One region of the Cellulosilyticum sp. I15G10I2 genome, then DNA from elsewhere that is predicted to be linked to it. Evidence: riboswitches for the same ligand, from Rfam matches in the RefSeq annotation. Region 1 holds a riboswitch; each other region holds the start of a gene.
What was found. A riboswitch is a leader RNA that binds a small molecule or an ion and turns the genes downstream of it on or off. The one in region 1 is predicted to bind thiamine pyrophosphate.
Positions count from the first base shown of each region.

Region 1 (6,505 bases):
AACTGGGAGAAAATATAAGCCTAGAATACCTTGTAAACTCAAGGTTTCTAGGTTTTTTTATATCTCGGAATTTGTTGAAAGATGTAAAAAATATTGACAAAACATAGCAAAAAAGATAATATATAAAAGTAGAAAACGATAATCATTATCATATATAATCTAATATCGTTTGTTAATGTTTATCAACACAGGTTAAAAAAGAAATATAGTCAAAGGCTGCAGCATGCTGCAACCGACTAATATATAAATATTAAAGGAGAATTGTGATGAAAAAATTTATTTCTGGTTTAATGGTTGGTGCAGTATTAATGGGAGGGGTAGCTCATGCATCCGATACGAAAATCGAGGCATATCTTACATCAATAAAGTATTATTTTAACGGAGTAGAAAAGGCATCACCTGCAAATATGGGTGCTATTGTTTACAAGAATACTACATATGTACCATTAAGGTTTGTATCACAAAATCTTGGCAAAGAAATCGTGTGGGATGAAAAAACTAACTCAGCGTATATTAATGATGCAGGTACTTTTAAAGCACCAAGTATGACGTCATATCAAGATGGTGTCTACAGAGGATCTTTTGGTGAAGGGTATCAGCAAGTTGCTGTTCAGTTTGAAATCAAGAATAATATTGTACAAAACACTAGCTTTAGACACTTATATTACAAAGATGTAGATTATAGAGCAGAAAAAGAAGATGCAAAAGTTATAGGTTTAAAAACACAATATGAGGCTTTAATTAACTATCTTGTAGGAAAAGACGTTAGAGCAGGTATAAAGGATCTTTACGAGCCAGGGAAAATTGTAACAAGCGAAGTAGATGGTATGACAGGCGCTACGTTAAGATCAGGCAAAGTCATTTCAGCAATTAACGACGGGCTTAATAGAGGGGTATATAGTTATCCAAAAAAGTAATCGCTGATAAGAGTTAATTAGAAGTAGTTTATCAAAATTTGAGGCAGGTATTCACTTAGAGTACCTGCTTTTTTAGTTGAACACAAAAATTTTTACAGACTTTTTAAATCCATATATGTTGAAAGAGAATGAGTCATTGGGAAACAGCCCAATGACTCATAGATTAATAATTTATTTAGCAAGAGCGTTTTTAACTGCTTTTAAAAAACCTTCAGACGAGTATGTAGCACCGGATACGGTATCAATGTCTATCTTTTGCGAAGCAACAATAGTATTAGTAAGATGTTCAAATGCGTTTTGGGCAATCCTCGGAGTGTCTTCATGAGATAGCACCTCAATGCTGTAAATTTTCTCATCAATTACAGTTACAGCTACATCTATCATGCCATCATTCCCCATAGCAGAACCTTTATAAATGATAGGTTGGGATACTTTAATTTCTGAAGGCTGCTGCTCTTTAGGATCTTCTTTTACTACATCTTTAGCATCTTGCATGCTTGAGGTGTTAATTGTAGTAGGTTTTAATGTTTTCTGAGTTGTTGTATTATCAGTTACTTTGTTATTATTTGGAGTTATTGGTTGAGAAGCGTCCTTTGGCACTGTAGCATCTTTAATAGTATCCTTTTTGGCATCTTCCTTATTACCAGATGTTACAGGGGTATTAGGGGTTTCTTTTTCTGCGCTTTTAATATCTTGCTTTTCTTCTTCTGCTTTCTCTTCCAAGTATGTATTTTCATTTTCAGTAATGGGTTGGGATATTTGTATCTTAGTATTCTTATCCGCTATATTATTTGGCACCTCTTTTTGTGAAGTACAACCAACTAAAGGAATAGAAATCATTGTACCTATAGCCATAAGTTTAATTAATAAATGCAAGTTTAATCCTCCTTAATATTTTATCCTAAAATGTATTAGGTTGCCGAATAGATGATATTGATTATCAATATCTGTGATAATAATAAAGCATTTATATAAAAATGTCAACGAATACCGGTTGTTTTAATTAAAAACTGTGGTAAAAGGCCTTATTTTTTAATTGGCAGATTAAACACATTCTAAAGCCTAGCAGGGAGATTTTAGGGTTCGGAAGTTGCCTCTGGAGTAGCTCGTAACGAAAATCTTAGTAGTTTATTCAAATGGCTTTTAGCCGCACTGTTTAAGCGTACGCGAGTTTGCGGCGTTCATTTGAAGAAAGTGCTTAGATTTTTAGAACTACGCAAGTGGGCAACTGGAGAACCCTAAAATTCCCTGCAGACCTAAGTCAAATGATTTACTCCCCTATTTATAGGGATTTACTTAATTACCCAGCAGTGTTATACTAAAGACAAATTTAATATCTATGTTTTGCGGGGGGACCATTTTGGTTGAGAAGGTTAAAACCTGACCCTTTGAACCTGTTAGTTAATACTAGCGTAGGGAGGCGTATCTTATACTTTTGTATTGGATTAGAAGTGCTTACTGTGTATAGTAGGCACTTTTTTTGTTCCCTTTCATAGGATGTTAAATTAAATTGATATGTCTTGTAAAGGAGAAATGTAGAATGCAATATACAACACAAATGGATGCAGCAAGAAAAGGTATTATCACAGAACAGCTGCGTATAGTAGCCGAAAAAGAAAATATGGCAGTTGAAGAGCTAAGAGAGTTAGTCGCACAAGGTAAGGCAGTTATTCCTGCTAACAAAAACCACAAGTCTTTAGATCCAAACGGTGTAGGTAATAAATTAAAAACTAAAATCAATGTTAATTTAGGAACTTCTAAAGACTGTCTCAATCTTGAGATGGAGATGGAAAAAGTCCAAGGAGCAGTTGCAATGGGTGCAGAATCTATTATGGATTTAAGTTCTTTTGGAGATACCCATACTTTTAGAAAAAAACTTGTGGAAGAATGTAAGGCAATGATAGGTACAGTGCCTATTTATGATGCGATTGTTTACTATAATAAAGAACTCGATAAAATTACAGCTAAGGAGTGGCTTGATATTGTTAAGATGCATGCAGAAGATGGTGTTGACTTTATGACCATACATTGCGGCATTAATAAGCAAACAGCTCAAAGATTTAAAAATAATAAACGTTTAACAAATATTGTTTCAAGAGGGGGTTCACTCATTTTTGCATGGATGGAAATGACAGGCAATGAAAATCCTTTCTATGAATTTTATGATGAAGTTTTAGAAATCTGCAGAACTTACGATGTAACTATGAGTCTAGGGGATGCTTGCAGACCAGGTTCCATAGAGGATGCCAGTGATATTTCTCAGATCGAAGAACTTATTGCACTTGGAGAACTTACACAAAGAGCTTGGGATAAAGACGTTCAGGTCATCATTGAGGGGCCAGGCCATATGCCTCTAGATCAAATAGAAGCTAATATGAAGATCCAGCAAACAATATGTAAGGGTGCGCCATTTTATGTGTTAGGACCTCTCGTAACTGATGTAGCCCCAGGATATGATCACATTACATCAGCAATAGGCGGAGCCATTGCAGCAACTTACGGAGCATCTTTCCTTTGTTATGTGACACCGGCTGAGCATTTAAGACTGCCTAATCTTGAAGATATGAAAGAAGGGATTGTAGCTTCTAAGATTGCAGCCCATGCAGCGGATATTGCAAAAGGTATAAAAGGTGCTAAGGCATGGGATTATGAAATGAGTACGGCAAGAAAAAATCTTGATTGGGAAAAGATGTTTGATCTTGCCATTGACCCAGAAAAAGCAAGAAGATATAGGGAAGAATCTACACCAGAGCATTCAGATACTTGTACAATGTGCGGTAAAATGTGTGCTGTAAGAAATATGAATAAGATTTTAAACGGCGAACATGTTGATGTTATTTAGGAGGTAAGAGATGCTTGAGACCATTAAAGGCGCTATATTTGATCTTGATGGCACCCTGATAGATTCTATGGGCATATGGGGCAGTATAGGTACTGACTTTTTATTAAGTCATAACATTACGCCGCCAGAAGATATTGAAAAAACATTGAAATCAATGAGCTTTTATCAGTCAGCTGAGTATTTTAGAGATAAATATCACATTAATCATACACCAGAAGAGATTATGGCCCTAGTTTATGCACAGGTAGCAGAACATTATAAAACGACTATTCCATTAAAAGATTCTATTGAAAAGTACCTAAAGGTACTTCAAAAAAAAGGTGCAAAGATGGGGATTGCAACAGCTTCTAATAAAAGATTAGCATTTTGTGCTTTAAAAAGACTTGGCATCTTAGAATACTTTGAGTTTATCCTAACTTGCGATGAAATAGGAGTAGGCAAAGACGAACCGAAAATTTATTTAGAGGCAGCAGCGTTACTCGAAATAGATAAAGAGAACATTTATGTTTTTGAAGATGCCTTATATTGTGTCAAGACGGCTAAAGCAGCAGGCTTCAAAGTAGTAGGTGTTTATGATGCATCATCTGAGCAAGATAGGGAAGAACTCGAGAAAGTATGTGATCATTTTATAGTATCTTTTAAGGAACTATTATAAATAAGCAGGAGGGTTATTTTGAAAACAGTATTAACTATTGCAGGGTCTGATTGCAGCGGAGGGGCAGGTATTCAAGCTGATCTTAAGACGATAACGGTACATAAAATGTATGGGATGAGCGTTATAACCGCACTTACAGCTCAAAATACGCAAAAAGTATTTGAAGTTGTAAAATGCACACCAGAGTTTGTGGAGGCACAGTTAGACGCAGTATTTACAGATATTTACCCTGATGCAGTTAAGATAGGGATGGTTTCATCAGCAGAGATTATAGAGAGCATTGTAAATAAGCTGACAGAGTACCATGCTCAAAAGGTTATTCTAGATCCTGTTATGATAGCCACCAGCGGCAGAAGCTTATTAAATGATGATGCGTTCTATGCACTCAAAAACAAACTTATGACTATAACCCATGTCATTACGCCCAATATACCAGAGGCTGAACTTTTATCTGGTATTTCAATTAGTACGGTTGATGATATGATAAAAGCTGCTGAAGAGATCAATAAGTTTTATAAGGGACATATACTTATAAAAGGCGGTCACCTAGTTGACCGGGCAGATGATCTTATTTATTCCGGGGGAGAGATTATTTGGATTAAAGGCAATAGGATAGGTCAAAAAGAAAGACATGGCACAGGATGTACCCTTTCTTCAGCCATTGCTTGTAATCTGGCAAAAGAACTAAGCCTAGAGGAAAGTGTAAAACGTGCTAAAGCATATGTAGCAGGTGCATTGCGTAGTGATACAAATCTAGGCTATGGAAGCAGTCCCCTTAGCCACCATTATAGTATAAAAGAAAAGTAAATAGGATTTAAGGACATCACAAATAGGCTGAGGGTCATTTGCGAGAGATTACTAGAAAAAACACAAACAATAGAGGACAGATAGGTCTAAGCCCATCTGTCCTCTATTAGAAATGTAGTAGCAAATCGTAGTTATTATTCGCTTACAGTTGCAAGGTAACTATTAAGTTTACCTACTAACTCATCAGCATCGATGCCATGAACCATACATGCTTCGCCAATAGACTCCATTTGTGAAGATGGGCAGCCAAGACAATGCATACCAGCATTCATAAGTATTGGAATAACACCTTTATCGATTTGTAAAATTTGTCCGATAATCATATCTTTAGTGATTTGAGTTGCCATGATTTTATCTCCTTCTATTAAAAAGAATAGTATTATACAATCTAACACATATTATTATAAATATAATTGGCGCATTTTTCAACTTTTATTCTTTAAATTTGAGTAGCGGTCATAAGTTTTGGTATGATTTGTTGTTTTCTTGAGTAAACATCGGGTAAGAAAATACTGTCATCTGTTTTATAAAGTCCAAAAGCGTGTTCAGCAAGCCAGCGTTCTTTACCAATAACTAATAGCTCAGTGCCGCCAATTACGATGTCTGTTACCATAAGGAGGCAAAGGTCTAAGTTTTCACGCATCTCCAAGTGCTTCATCTCTTCGAAGATAGCTTCTTTAAGACTAAATAAGCTGTCAAAGTCACCTGTATTGACTTGCGCGACACTTACACTGTATTTACCGATTATAAACTTCTTGCGGTCTGTATCTATAAGTTCAGAAGCGGGAATGCCCTCAAGGGAAGTGCCGGCACCAAGAAGTTCGCTACCATATTCATTCAGATTAATATGAGCGATCTTTGCAAGTTGTTTAGCCATTTTTATATCATCAGGGGTGCAAGTAGGAGATTTGAAAATAAGTGTATCGGATAAAATAGCACTTAACATCAGTCCGGCAATTTCTTGTGGGGGTACAACCTGATGCGATTCATACATTTTTGCGATAATAGTGCACGTACATCCGACTGGTTCAGCTCGCAAAAATACAGGGGTTCTTGTATCAATATTAGCGATTCTATGATGATCAATAATCTCTAATATTTCAGCTTGATCAATACCGGAAATACTTTGGTCTTTTTCATTATGATCGACTAATATAACTTGCTTTTTTTGTATATCAATAAGATGTCTTTTTGATATAACACCTCTTACTTGACCTTCTTCATCTAGTATGGGAAAGTGTCTGTGCTGGCTATTAAGCATAACTTCTTTAACTTCATCTAAAC
Region 1 covers NZ_FMMP01000028.1:328,606-335,110, reverse strand. The annotation lists gene BN3326_RS20585 (copper amine oxidase N-terminal domain-containing protein) at 267-917, shown strand; gene BN3326_RS20580 (FMN-binding protein) at 1,089-1,793, opposite strand; TPP riboswitch at 2,256-2,354, shown strand; gene thiC (phosphomethylpyrimidine synthase ThiC) at 2,458-3,759, shown strand; gene BN3326_RS20570 (HAD family hydrolase) at 3,770-4,414, shown strand; gene thiD (bifunctional hydroxymethylpyrimidine kinase/phosphomethylpyrimidine kinase) at 4,433-5,221, shown strand; gene BN3326_RS20560 (DUF1858 domain-containing protein) at 5,356-5,568, opposite strand; gene BN3326_RS20555 (putative manganese-dependent inorganic diphosphatase) at 5,661-6,505, opposite strand, start outside.

Region 2 (6,505 bases), on a different contig from region 1:
TAATGCATCGTTCATTTAACAAATATAAATTTCAGATAGGAGGAGAGGGAAATGCAAATAAAAGTAAGATTATTTGCTACACTGCGTCAAGACCGTGGTAAGGAAGTCATTTTGGATATGAAAGATGAGATGAGCCCACAGGATATTATTGATTTGTTAAAAATTCCGAAAGAAGATGTAGCTATATTATTAATTAATGGAAGAGATGGCGCTCTAAATGCCAAGCTCAGCGCATACGATATTGTATCCATTTTTCCACCGGTTGGAGGCGGATGATATGAAAAGATATGCGCGTAACCAAATAACACTTAGTGAAGAAGAAAATCAGATGTTACATGATGCAAAAGTATGTGTTGTAGGATGTGGGGGACTCGGAGGCTATAGCATTGAAATGCTTGCAAGACTTGGGGTAGGCACAATTACTGCCATTGATGGTGATGTATTTGATGAAAGTAATCTTAACAGACAAATTTTATCAGATACACAAAACCTAGGAGAAAGTAAAGCGCTTACAGCCCAAAAGAGAATCCTGTCAGTTAATCCAGAAACTAATCTATACCCTGTTACAGCATTTTTGACCCCTCAAAATGCAAAGCAATTATTAAAGGATCATGATGTGATTGTTGACGCACTAGATAGTATTGAGGCAAGATTTTTGATTCAAGAAACTGCCAAGGCGCTGCAAATACCCTTTGTACATGGTGCAATAGCTGGGTGGTACGGGCAGGTATCAACTATTTTTCCAGGAGAAGACACACTAAATAAAATTTATAAAAATAGAAACTCTACTGGTAAAGAAAAGATAGTGGGAAACCCTGCCTTTACACCAGCACTTATAAGTGCCCAGCAGGTGAGTGAAGTTGTTAAGATACTCATTCACCGGGGGGACTTATTAAGAAAAAAAATGCTCTTTATGAATGTATTAGATCATGAATATGAAGTATTAGAACTCGAGTAGTTTTTAAAAATAAGGTACTGCGCTTTTTTATAAAGCACAGTACCTTATTGACGACGTCGTTTGTTATATAACTTCGGTGTGATCGGGATGGTCGAGAGTGTATTTTTCATATTGTCCTGTGAAGTACTCTATTTTGTGAGCTACCTTTCGCAAATGATCCTGCATTTCTTCAATTTGTGTTTCAACACTTTTCTTGTGTGCAATCAACATATCACATCGCTTTTTTAAGGTTTCGTTGCCCTTAATACTGAGTTCAACAAAATCTTTGATTTGTTTTATAGACATTCCAGTATTTTTAAGGCAGCAGATTAATCCAATCCATTCCAAATCACCTTCTGAATAACGGCGGATTCCGCTTTTACTTCGGCTTACAAAAGGCAGTAAACCTTCTTTTTCATAGTAACGCAAAACATGGGTTTTTAAATTTGTTTTTTCGGATACTTGCTTAATAGAATAATCCATAAATCTTTCCTTTCATTTTTTAGTTTATCTATTGACTTAAAGTTAACGTTAAGGTTTAGAATTTTATTATACTTCATATTTGAGGGCATCATCAAGTTAAATATATTGATACGGCTGCTGGATATGGCAATGAGCATCCAAGCGGCGGGCTCAAAAAGTTGTAGGGACAGGATGTACTTAGAATTTATAAAAGTGCTAGATAAAGACAGATAAAAACCTCCGCTTGGATGAAATCGCTGCGGAGGTTTTTAAAATTATTTATCGTAGGCTGAGCACATTGGTTTTTCTTCTGAGGGTATTTTTGAAAGATTTCGGCCGATATAATTGTTGGTAATTCTAATGACTACACCAGATAAGAGAAGAACGCCAATTAAGTTAGGGATCGCCATAAGTGCATTGAGTGTATCAGATATATCCCAAACGAGGTCAAGGCTGACTGTTGCACCTACAACAATCATTAGAATAAAAGCAATTTTATAAAAGATAATAGATTTTAAGCCAAGGAGATATTCCATAGCTCTTTCACCGTAATAGGACCAGCCAAGTATAGTTGAGAAAGCAAAGAGTAAAATGGCAATGGTCACAAAATGTCCTGCAAAAGTACTAAATCCATCAGAAAATGCGATGATTGCCAGCTCAGAACCCTGAGCCCCTGAATTTAAGGCACCCGTTGAAATAATGACAAAAGCAGTTAAAGAGCAAACAATAATTGTATCAAAAAATACTTCGAAAATTCCCCATAAACCTTGTTTAACAGGCTCTTTAATATCAGAAGCAGAGTGTACCATTACTGAACTGCCGAGACCTGCTTCATTTGAGAAAACACCTCTTTTAAAGCCCCATTTAATTGCAGAAGCCATCACTGTACCAGCAGCCCCGCCGCCAACAGCTTTTAAACTAAAGGCTTTTGTAAAAATACTGTTAAAGACTGCTGGAACAAGATTAATATGTAAAATAAGAATAATAAGGGATCCAATAATATAGGCCATTGCCATAAAAGGAACTATTTTCTCAGTGACCTTCCCAATACGGCGAATACCACCAACAATAACAAGTGCAACCATTGCTGCAATGAAAAGGCCGGTAATAATAGTTGGAATGTTATAGGTTGCATTTAGTGAAGAAGAAATAGAGTTGACTTGAGTCATATTACCAATACCAAAAGATGCACCGACGCAAAAAACAGAAAAGATTACAGCCAGCCATTTTTGACCCAGACCTTTTTCAATATAAACCATAGGTCCGCCCATCCACTCATCTTTGGCATTTTTATAACGGTAAAAGATGCCAAGCACATTTTCAGCATAATTGGTCATCATACCAAAAATAGCAGAAACCCACATCCAGAAGATAGCACCTTCACCTCCAGCTGTCAGCGCTGTAGCAACCCCAACGATATTTCCAGTGCCTATAGTTGCAGCTAGTGCAGTTGACAAAGCTTGAAATTGTGTAATAGATTTTTTGTCTTTAGTCGTTGTAACATTCTTGTTTTTAAAGATGGCAAAAAAAGTTTCATTTAGAACATGACCAAATCTTCTGATCTGAAAAAAGTTGGTTCTGATTGTGAAGTAGATGCCTGTTCCAATAATAAGTATCAGCATAGGCCAACCCCAAACAACATTATTGACTGCACCATTGATTTTTTCGACTAACTCAATAAATTTTTCCATAAGTACCTCCTTAAAATGTTTAGAATATGGGTTTATAGAATATATATGTATAGACATATATCTATAGATATCATACAGAGTATTGAAATTAACTAGTTTTTTGTAGAAGATTGAAAATTTTAGAATAATTCTATCACGATATGATTACCTGTTCAAGTGTTACTGCAAGAAAATTAAAAAACATTGAAACCAATAGGGAGATATGCTATACTGAGAAAAATTGAATATTGGGGAGCTTGTGCATACAGGCTGAGAGGAAGTAAATTGCAGCTTCGACCCATATACCTGATTTGGATAATGCCAACGTAGGAATTTTACATTAATAAATTTAATGGGACATACCTGTATTGGTATGTCCCATATTTTAGTTGTATAGAAAAGGGGTTTAGATTATGAACAGCAAAGTAAAGAAAATTTGTTTGGCAGGTATTTTAATTGCATTGGCAGTAACAAGCTCTACCTTTTATATTCCTATTGGTGCAGCGAAATGTTTTCCGATTCAACATCTTATTAATGTTTTAACAGCGGTTTTATTAGGACCTTGGTACGGGGTAGGTGTTGCATTTTGTACTTCAATTATTAGAGTTATGTTAGGAACAGGAACGCTGCTCGCTTTTCCAGGCAGTATGTTTGGGGCACTGCTTGCGGGATTATTATTTCTTAAAAGTAAAAAATTAGTTTTTGCCTTTGTTGGAGAACTTGTAGGTACTGGTATTATTGGGGCACTTGCGGCATATCCAATAGCCGTGTTATTAATGGGAAGACAGGCAGCCTTATTTGGGTTTATTATACCTTTTGGAATAAGCTCAGCAGTAGGAGGCGTAGTTGCAATTATCATAATAAGTATCATGGATCGCACAAAGGTTATTAAGGTACTCCGCAAAGAAAATGGTATTTAATTTGAACTTAACCTATATTTTACTCTAGTAATAATGCAAGGATCGTATTATAGTAATAGAGAAAGGGTGATCCAATGCATATTACAACTCATTTGCTAATGGCAAACGTATTATATAAAGAAATTACTTCACAAATGGCAATCAAACTAGATTATTTCCATTACGTATATGGCAATATTAAGCCTGATGTTAATCCAGGTGTTATAGATTGGCCGCATTTTTCACATCAAAGTTTAGAGGATCTTGTAAAGTACTGTGAACATATTATGATTACGCCTATGTCTGTTAAATCACTTTCGGTGGCATTAGGTGTGATTTCACACTTTATATGTGACTATCATTGTTTATATCATACAGAGCCTTATAGAAAACAAAAAAATATAGTAAGTATAGCAAAGCATACAGCTTATGAACATTTTTTAGAACTTAGTTTTATTAAAAAATGTATCATGGGAGATATTAAAGTGATTGATCAAGTGTGTGGTGAAACTATTGAGGACACAATAAATGGGCGCCTGGCCTTATATAATGATGGAGCGCATAGTATTGATAAAGATATACATTATGCTGTTAATACAGCGATTTGTATCGTAAAGCAACTTGCAGCATTTATACAAGTGCCAAAAATAGAAGTACCGACTATTGGCGTAGCTTATGATTTTTTACAAACTGAGATTATCTAACTAAATGGGATGTTCCGTAAAAGCAGTCTTTATATGCTTTTTACAGAACATCCCATTTTTATTGTGAAACTTTTTTTAAAATTATTTTATCAATAAGTTCGCCATAGATTTCATTTATAATACTAAAATCTGTGGCCTCTGTATAATACTTCTCCAGCGCATCATGTAAAGTCTTAGCTTGGGCTAAATAGTTAATGCCTGTTTGAATACAATCTTTATAACGTGCTTTAATAGCATCTATGTCAGCCTTATATTTTTCATCTGTTCCAGGTGTAATAATTTCGTGGTACATATCTATTATCTCATCACTCATATGTTCAGGATAATATTCATGGGGCGCAGTACTGTCAAATAGACATAAATCTAACTCTGGCAGAAGGATCATATCTAAACTGTTAGGGTCAAAGCCACAATGATAAACTTCTGCGTCAAGACCACAACTTTCGGCTTTTAATAATATTTTTTTTAACATAGTGGATTTCCCAGAACCAGGCCTGCCTTTTATAAAATATCTTTTAGAAAGGTCTTGAGTAATAAGTGGCACAAAATCAACGGGTCCCTTTGGCGTAGAAGCACCAAAAAAACGATGGCGTATAACACTCTTCTTAGAATAGCTTATTTCACCTATAATCCTAGCTATAACCAGCTGTGTCAGTTCATCAGCTTTTTTAAAATCCATATTATCTATATAGATTTTTTCCCATTCATCATGAATTAGAAGAGCTTGTTTAAATTGATCATAAGCCATAGGATAACAGGCATTTATTCGTGTCTTTAAGTCAACGAGTTCCGCCTTATCTAGAGCTAACTTATCGCAGTCACAAGCAGCATTAAGATTAATATATTCTTCTATAGCACCTGGTGCTTGTGGTTCCATTGGATAAATAGCTGCGCCATCTACAATACCCACCCCAAGTGTACGAATAATAACCCCATCTATAGCACCATTATCAGAAGGACAATGCAGATACTCAATAGCATAGTCTTTTTTTAACATAGTGTTACCCACTTTTTTCATAAGAGAAGACTTGCCGATACCAGGCCCCCCTTGTAAAATAAACAACTTATCTAGATCTTTAATATTACTTTCAAAAAGCTTTTGACAGCCTTTTGCAGTATTTGCAGCAGCATAATAGTTTTTAACCTGACCAGACATAAATGTACTCCTTAAGTAATGTTAGGTATAAATATAGTATGTTGATACAACTTTATTTAGTGCTACTGCAATAGGGAAAATTATTGAAATTGATCTATGCTGCGGAATAAAACTATATTGTACAGCCAACCTAAACCCATGCCAAGAGAAAGACATCAATTGTTGAATGATAATAGCACTATTTTCTATGCTAGAGGACTATTATAAGGACAAGGAGAATATACTTTTATAAACAAGCTTGAGGAGGTAAAAAATGGCAGAGGATACAAAAATAAGAACGATTCAAGAATATGTTCCAGGAAAACAGATTACCCTTATGCATATTATTGCTAAGCCAGACCAAGTCATTTATAAAAAATTAGGACTACCTGATGAATATAATGAAGCCATTGGTATACTTACAATTACCCCTTCAGAAGCAGCCATTATAGCAGGAGATTTATGTACAAAGGCCGCAGGTGTAAAAATTGGCTTTATCGATAGATTCTCAGGGTCTGTTGTTATTGTAGGAGAAAATTCAAGTGTAGCAGCATCCTTAGAGGCTGTCATGAGTATGTTTAAAGGCAGAATGCATTTTGATACAGTAGAGATCACGAGGTCCTAAGATGAAAAAGGTGATGCTAATAGGAAAAAGTGGAAGCGGCAAAACCACATTGATACAAGCTATTAAAAATTTA
Region 2 covers NZ_FMMP01000020.1:29,577-36,081, forward strand. The annotation lists gene BN3326_RS17720 (MoaD/ThiS family protein) at 52-276, shown strand; gene BN3326_RS17725 (HesA/MoeB/ThiF family protein) at 278-958, shown strand; gene BN3326_RS17730 (MerR family transcriptional regulator) at 1,022-1,420, opposite strand; gene BN3326_RS17735 (alanine/glycine:cation symporter family protein) at 1,675-3,090, opposite strand; TPP riboswitch at 3,309-3,419, shown strand; gene thiW (energy coupling factor transporter S component ThiW) at 3,483-3,989, shown strand; gene BN3326_RS17745 (zinc dependent phospholipase C family protein) at 4,088-4,672, shown strand; gene BN3326_RS17750 (PRK06851 family protein) at 4,731-5,828, opposite strand; gene BN3326_RS17755 (BMC domain-containing protein) at 6,082-6,432, shown strand; gene BN3326_RS17760 (EutP/PduV family microcompartment system protein) at 6,434-6,505, shown strand, end outside.
Region 2: linked by a shared signal. The riboswitch ahead of thiW (energy coupling factor transporter S component ThiW) and the one ahead of thiC (phosphomethylpyrimidine synthase ThiC) in region 1 are both predicted to bind thiamine pyrophosphate.

Region 3 (6,505 bases), on a different contig from region 1:
CGGAAAGAAGAGATTGATCGTATCAAAGAGGTTATGTTAGGATGGGATGTAACAGATTTTGGGAGTGACGATTTTAAACATGTCGGCGCTGTTTTATTTACAATTAGAAATGGGAGTCTTTATAATCCTGGAATAGGTGTCCCATATTGTGAAAAAGTCATTGTATTTAACGATGAACATAAGCAAGTCATTCCGCTTCATTTTCATAATAATAAAACAGAAGATATTATCAATCGAGGTAATGGTATTATGGAAATTGAATTGTTTAATGCTACAAGAGATGGAAAGGTTGATTATAACTCTCAGGTTGAGGTGTATATGGATGGGATTAAATATATAGTTGAGCCAGGTCAAATTATTGAGATAACACCAGGAAATAGTATTTCTCTCACCCCACGGTTATATCATAGGTTTGGCGTAAAGAGGGGAAAAGGTAATGTGGTAGTAGGAGAAGTTTCTAAGATAAATGATGATTATACGGATAATGTATTTGCGAATGAACAAAAAAGATTTTCATATATAGAAGAAAATGAACCAGCAATTTGTCCATTATGTAATGAATATGATAAGCTCTAATAACATAATCAAACAGTTTTAACTAGAGATAAATTTATGAAAAAATGCCTTCATACTTAAAACGTATGAAGGCATTTCATTGTCTGACTTAATGAAAGTATGTGAATCGCGTCATGTTATTGTTGCTTACAAAACTAGTGGATTGCCTGTTGAAAGGTGATGTTAGTTAAATAATATATCCTTTAAGCAGTATTATTATTGGAAAGGAACAGTATTGGTAGTTTAAAAAGATCTATAAAAACACACTCTTTTGGAGATAATGATACTGAGGTGAATGATATGAAAAAATATCTTAGTTATAGTAACCATGATGTAGCAGTTATTCATGATGAAAATGAGTCAGAAGCAGTGCTTAGTGGTTTGAAACGTCTTCAGGTAGAACGGGATATAAAAAGTGATGATGTAGTTGTACTTACACCAAACTGGGTCAATAATCAAAAAACAAACCCTTCAGACGGGGTAGTTGTTGGCCCTGAAACACTACGAACTATTATTAAGTGGGTAAAAGCAAGAAGTCCAAGAAGAATAATTATTGCCACAGGGGCTGGTAGTGGGAATACAAAACAAGTAATGGAAGAGGTTGGTTTTGACCTTGTAATAGAAGAAGAACAGGTGGAGTTTATTGATTTTAATACAGGCCCTTATGTTACCTTGTCACTTAATCATAAGAAACCAAATACCATTAAAGTTAATAAAATCATCAATGAAATGACCTACCATATTTCCTTTACTCAATTAAAAACACACGAAGAAGCAACTATGTCTGCAAGTATTAAAAATATGGCTCTTTCGTGGCCCACAACAGAGGAACATGGTTCACCCAAAAAAAACTTAGGTATACATGAAGAACTTCATGGATTTATAGCTGCTATGGCAGAAAGCATTAAGATTGACCTTGCAATTGTAAGTGCAAATCCTGTTATGATAGGAACAGGCCCCACAAAAGGCATAGATAAACATACCGGTTTAATTATTTGTGGAAGAAATCCTATTGCTGTTGATAGCATCGGTGCAAGATTATTAGGCTTTATGGAACAAGGTATAGGTTATATTCATTTACTAAAGAACAAAGGGTTTAAAGAAACGGATATTAAAGCTATTCCCATGAAAGGATTATCATTAGTTGATGCAGAGAAAATCTTCTCTGAGAAAGTATATGGGGAGAAGATGATACTTGAAACGGTATAATTTATATTAACTAGAAATGAGAATAAAAAGAAAGGAATGATCACATGAAAGAGAATAAAAACAGTGAAAAAATAGATAAAGATTCTAACGAAGAAGAAAACGGCCTAGTTCATCTAGCAGAAGAATATGGCGAAATAATTATTAAAGCCATTAAGACTTTAGCTCCTGATTCTGAAGAAGATGATATAGAAAAGCTTAAACAATAAAAAATATATCTTTGTACCAAATGGCATTTATATTTTAAAACTCAATCTAATCTTCAAGTTATTACTTAAAGATTAAATTGAGTTTTATTACTATGGACATATTAAGTGACTATCCTATAATTGATTTTGAAATTTGAGACATCTTTTTTGTTGCAGAGGCAATATCAGGTTGTGCTAAAATAGCAGATACAACTGCAATCCCGTTAATGTTTGTATTTTTTAAATTACTGGCATTGTTTTCGGATATCCCACCTATTGCAACTACCGGAATATTTACAGCATTACATATTGCTTTTAAAGTAGAAATTTCAGTAAGTTGTGTGATAACCTTTGTAGTAGTTGGGTTAATGGCGCCGGTTCCTAAATAGTTAGCTCCAGCCTCTTGGGCATCGAGTGCTTGTGATATTGTTTTTGCACTTACACCGATAAGTTTATCCTTTCCTAAAAGCTTGCGCGCTTCTTTAGCCGGCAGATCACTTTGGCCGAGATGTACTCCAGCAGCATCAACAGCTAAAGCAATATCTATTCTGTCATTTATAATGAGTGGTACCTGATAGAAATCTGTAAGTCTTTTTACCTTAAGTGCCCTTTCAAAAAAACGTCTCGAATCAGCATCTTTTTCTCGTAATTGCATAATGGTTACTCCATTTTGAAGGGCTGTTTCGATGGCGGCATAAAATGTTTCCTCGTTAAAGTATGTATGGTCTGTTACAAGGTATAATGAATAATCAATGGTAAGCAATAATTTTGCTCCTTTCTTTTATTGTTTCATCAGAAATAGTATAAAGATTATCAAATAACAAAGTCTTAAAGCCCCCGATACCCTTGCAAGATAATTGTGCAAGTTCACCTGAAATGCCCATAATAGTTACGGCTGCAATAGCAGCGCTAAGATAATCTCCTGTATTACAATAGGCTCCTATGAGGCTTGTACACATACATCCTGTACCTGTAACCTGACTCATCATAGAAACACCATTTTTAATTAAGAAAATAGCGTCTTGATTAGCAATGATATCTGTTTTGCCTGTAGCTACGATGACAGCGTTTTGTTTAACTGCAAGCGCTTTTACAATCTCCGCTAAGTACTGTTCATTTTTATCTGTAATAATATCTCCTGCAGCAACATCAACGCCGACTGCATCTGTTTCAAGGTCGCATAAGGCTTTAATTTCTGACATGTTGCCCTTTATAATGTCTGGACTTAGTTCAGTGAGTATACGCTTAGAAAGTGTTTTACGCAAGTCGCTCCCAGCAGCTCCAACAGGGTCAAATATAATAGGAATATTATGAGCTTTTGCGATATGGCCTGAAAGAAAAACACTCTCTATCATATCGTCTGTTATTCCACCAATATTGATAACTAGAGCTTTTGACTTTTTTGTTATTTGGGCAATTTCTTGTAAGTGTTGTGCCATAATAGGCTTTGCGCCAACTGTAAGAATGATATTAGCACAATCATTTGCTGTAAGTGGGTTAGTCAGACAATGAACAAGAGGTGTTTCCTTTTTTGTTTGATAGACGATGTCAGTAATTTTTGCAACGATTTCGTGCACAAAAGCACCTCCAAATTCTTTTCTATTTCAAAAATATAACGCCTACCGATAGGTAAGCGTTTAAATATATCAAATATAGAATATTTGATTTGCTTCCCTACGTTAGTATTAACTAACAGGTTCAAAGGGTCAGGTTTTAGCCTTCTCAACCATATGGTTCCCCCGCAAACACATAAATTATTAAATTTTCTCCTATTATACTTGTTTTTTAAAAGAATGTAAAGTGTATAGAAATACGCTCTGTAGCAGTGTTATGATTTGAGGTCTAATTTTCTAAGAACTGAAGGTACATTAACGTCTTCAGATACTTTGAACTTAACAATTTGCTTAGGATGAGGTGCAGAGGCAATACTGTTTCCCTTATCGTCCCATAATGTTTCTACGGTGCAGCTAATAGGAGGGCCTTTCGGAACAAGGATTTCAACCGTATCGCCTGCTGAAAACTTACGTCTTTGTTCGATGGTTACAAGATGCTCTATGGGGTCATAGTCAATAACCATACCAGAAAAATCATAGTTTCTTATATAAGAATTATGAGAATAAGTTTGATCGTCGGATGTTGGTTTCTGATAGTAAAAGCCTGTTGTAAACTCACGGTGGCTTGCCTTGCCAACCTCTTCAAAAAAGTAATCTTTTTTCAAGGCGAAAGCATGCGGATCGCATAAATAAGTATCAATTGCCTCTCTATAAGCTTTAACCACTGTTGCAACATAGAGAGGTGTTTTCATTCTGCCTTCTATTTTGAAACTGTATATACCAGCTTCAATAAGTTCTGGGATATATTCTATCATGCATAAATCTCTGGAATTATAAATATAAGTTCCTCTCTCAGTTTCCTCAATAGGCATATATTCCCCAGGTCTCGTTTCTTCAACTACATGATATTTCCACCTGCATGGCTGGGCGCACTCACCACGATTAGCATCTCTATGGGTCATATAGTTACTTAAAAGACATCTTCCGGAATAAGACATACACATTGCACCATGAACAAAAGCTTCAAGTGTAACATCGTCAGGAAGATGCTGACGCATTGTTTTAATCTCTTCAAAGGATAATTCACGGGCAACTACAATACGCTTTGCCCCTTGCTTGTATAAAAAGAGCGCACTATGATAATTCGTGTTATTAGCTTGCGTAGAAATATGAATTTCCATATTTGGTACAACTTCCCGAGCAATGCTAAATACACCAAGATCTGCAACGATAAGGGCATCTACTGACATAGATGACAGGGCTAAAAAATAATCTTTCATACCCTCAAAATCATCATGATGTGCAAAAATATTAGCAGTTACATAGACTTTTACACCATGAGCATGTGCAAATTTTATTCCTTCAGCCATCTCTTCGAGAGTGAAATTTTTGGCTTTTGCTCTTAAGCCGTAATGGTCTCCGCCAATATAAACAGCATCTGCACCATATAAAACAGCAATTTTTAATGTTTCTAAACTCCCAGCTGGAGCTAATAATTCTACTGGCTTAGTCATTGGTTTTCCCTCCTGTTTTAAAGCTTAATGCAATGCCATCACCAACCGGCAATACGCTGGATCTAAGCTCATCACTGTGTGTAATCGTCCATAAAAAATCTCTTAGTCTTGAATGGGTTGTCCTTTGTCTTCTATCAATCAAATATCTCGAACGTGCCACTGTTCCTTTGTGTAAAACATTATCTGTAATCAAAAGCCCATTAGGCTTTAATAATCGTAGGCACTCTGGTAAAAAATGAATGTATTGCCCCTTAGCACAATCCATAAAGACTACATCATACTGCATTGCATCTAGAGTGGGCAAAATTTCTGAAGCATCACCTTCAAGGACAGTAATAGTTTCCTCAAGGCCTGCTTTTTTAATATTTTCTTTAGCTATATTTAGCATATACGGAAAGCGTTCTATTGTAGTAATATGCCCATTTTCACTTAAAAATTCACTCATCAAAATAGAAGAGTAGCCTACGGCAGTACCAATCTCCAAAATATGAACAGGTTTTATAAGAGATAAAACAACCTTGATAAAATCAGCTACCTCAGGTTTAATAATTGGCCAGTGCTCAGTCTCACTTGCTATTTTTTTTTCGATTTCCAGTAAAACATTTGAGGTAGGTACGGGATGAAGTGCTCTTATATATTCAACAATATAACTGTAGTTAATTTCGCTCATAAAAGTTTCCTTTCTTAAAATATTCTCCACTGTCAATATAAATCAATTTATTCTTTTGTTCAAGTACAAAAGAATAAATCGCCCTTGTGGACGATTTACTCATAAAAGTTTTTATCTACACTTTGTTTATATCTTGTTTTATTGCGTTCATGTTCACTTGCTGTAGCGCTAAAGGAATGAGAACCTTCCGCCTCATTTTTTACAACAAAGAAATAATAATCGTTTGTATCAGGCATCAGCGCAGCACTGATAGATTCCGCTCCAGGTGCGCAGATGGGACCTATAGGTATCCCGGTATTGGTATAAGTATTATAAGGAGATACAACTTCAAGATCTGCATAAGAAAGAGCTGCCTTTCTTTTTTCTAATACGTACTGTACAGTTGAGCACATCTGTAACTTCATATCTGAATTTAGACGATTATAGATGACACCTGCAATAATAGGACGTTCCTCACTTAATTTTGCTTCTTGTTCAATAATAGAGGCGATTGCTAATACCTCATGTAAGCTATATTCAGAGGAATTAATATAATTAGAGTATTGTGAAATAATCTCTTGAAACCGGTTAAGCATTTTAATAATAATTTCTTCAGGAGTAGCGCCTTTACGCACAATATAGGTGTCTGGAAATAAGTAGCCCTCAAGTGCATATTTTGTATCGCGTGGAAGATTTCTCAAAAAAGCGTAGTCATATTCGCGATTGTTAACCGCATCAAGAAAGCTTTCTTTAGAGATGATATTTAAATTTTCCAATCTGTCGGCTATTTGAATAATAGTGTAACCTTCTGGAATGGTAAATTTAATAGTTTCTTCTGCA
Region 3 covers NZ_FMMP01000006.1:849,291-855,795, reverse strand. The annotation lists gene BN3326_RS04240 (D-lyxose/D-mannose family sugar isomerase) at 1-576, shown strand, start outside; gene BN3326_RS04235 (DUF362 domain-containing protein) at 856-1,764, shown strand; gene BN3326_RS21915 (hypothetical protein) at 1,809-1,970, shown strand; gene thiE (thiamine phosphate synthase) at 2,080-2,712, opposite strand; gene thiM (hydroxyethylthiazole kinase) at 2,699-3,526, opposite strand; TPP riboswitch at 3,603-3,700, opposite strand; gene BN3326_RS04220 (peptidase U32 family protein) at 3,778-5,016, opposite strand; gene BN3326_RS04215 (O-methyltransferase) at 5,009-5,686, opposite strand; gene mltG (endolytic transglycosylase MltG) at 5,782-6,505, opposite strand, start outside.
Region 3: linked by a shared signal. The riboswitch ahead of thiM (hydroxyethylthiazole kinase) and the one ahead of thiC (phosphomethylpyrimidine synthase ThiC) in region 1 are both predicted to bind thiamine pyrophosphate.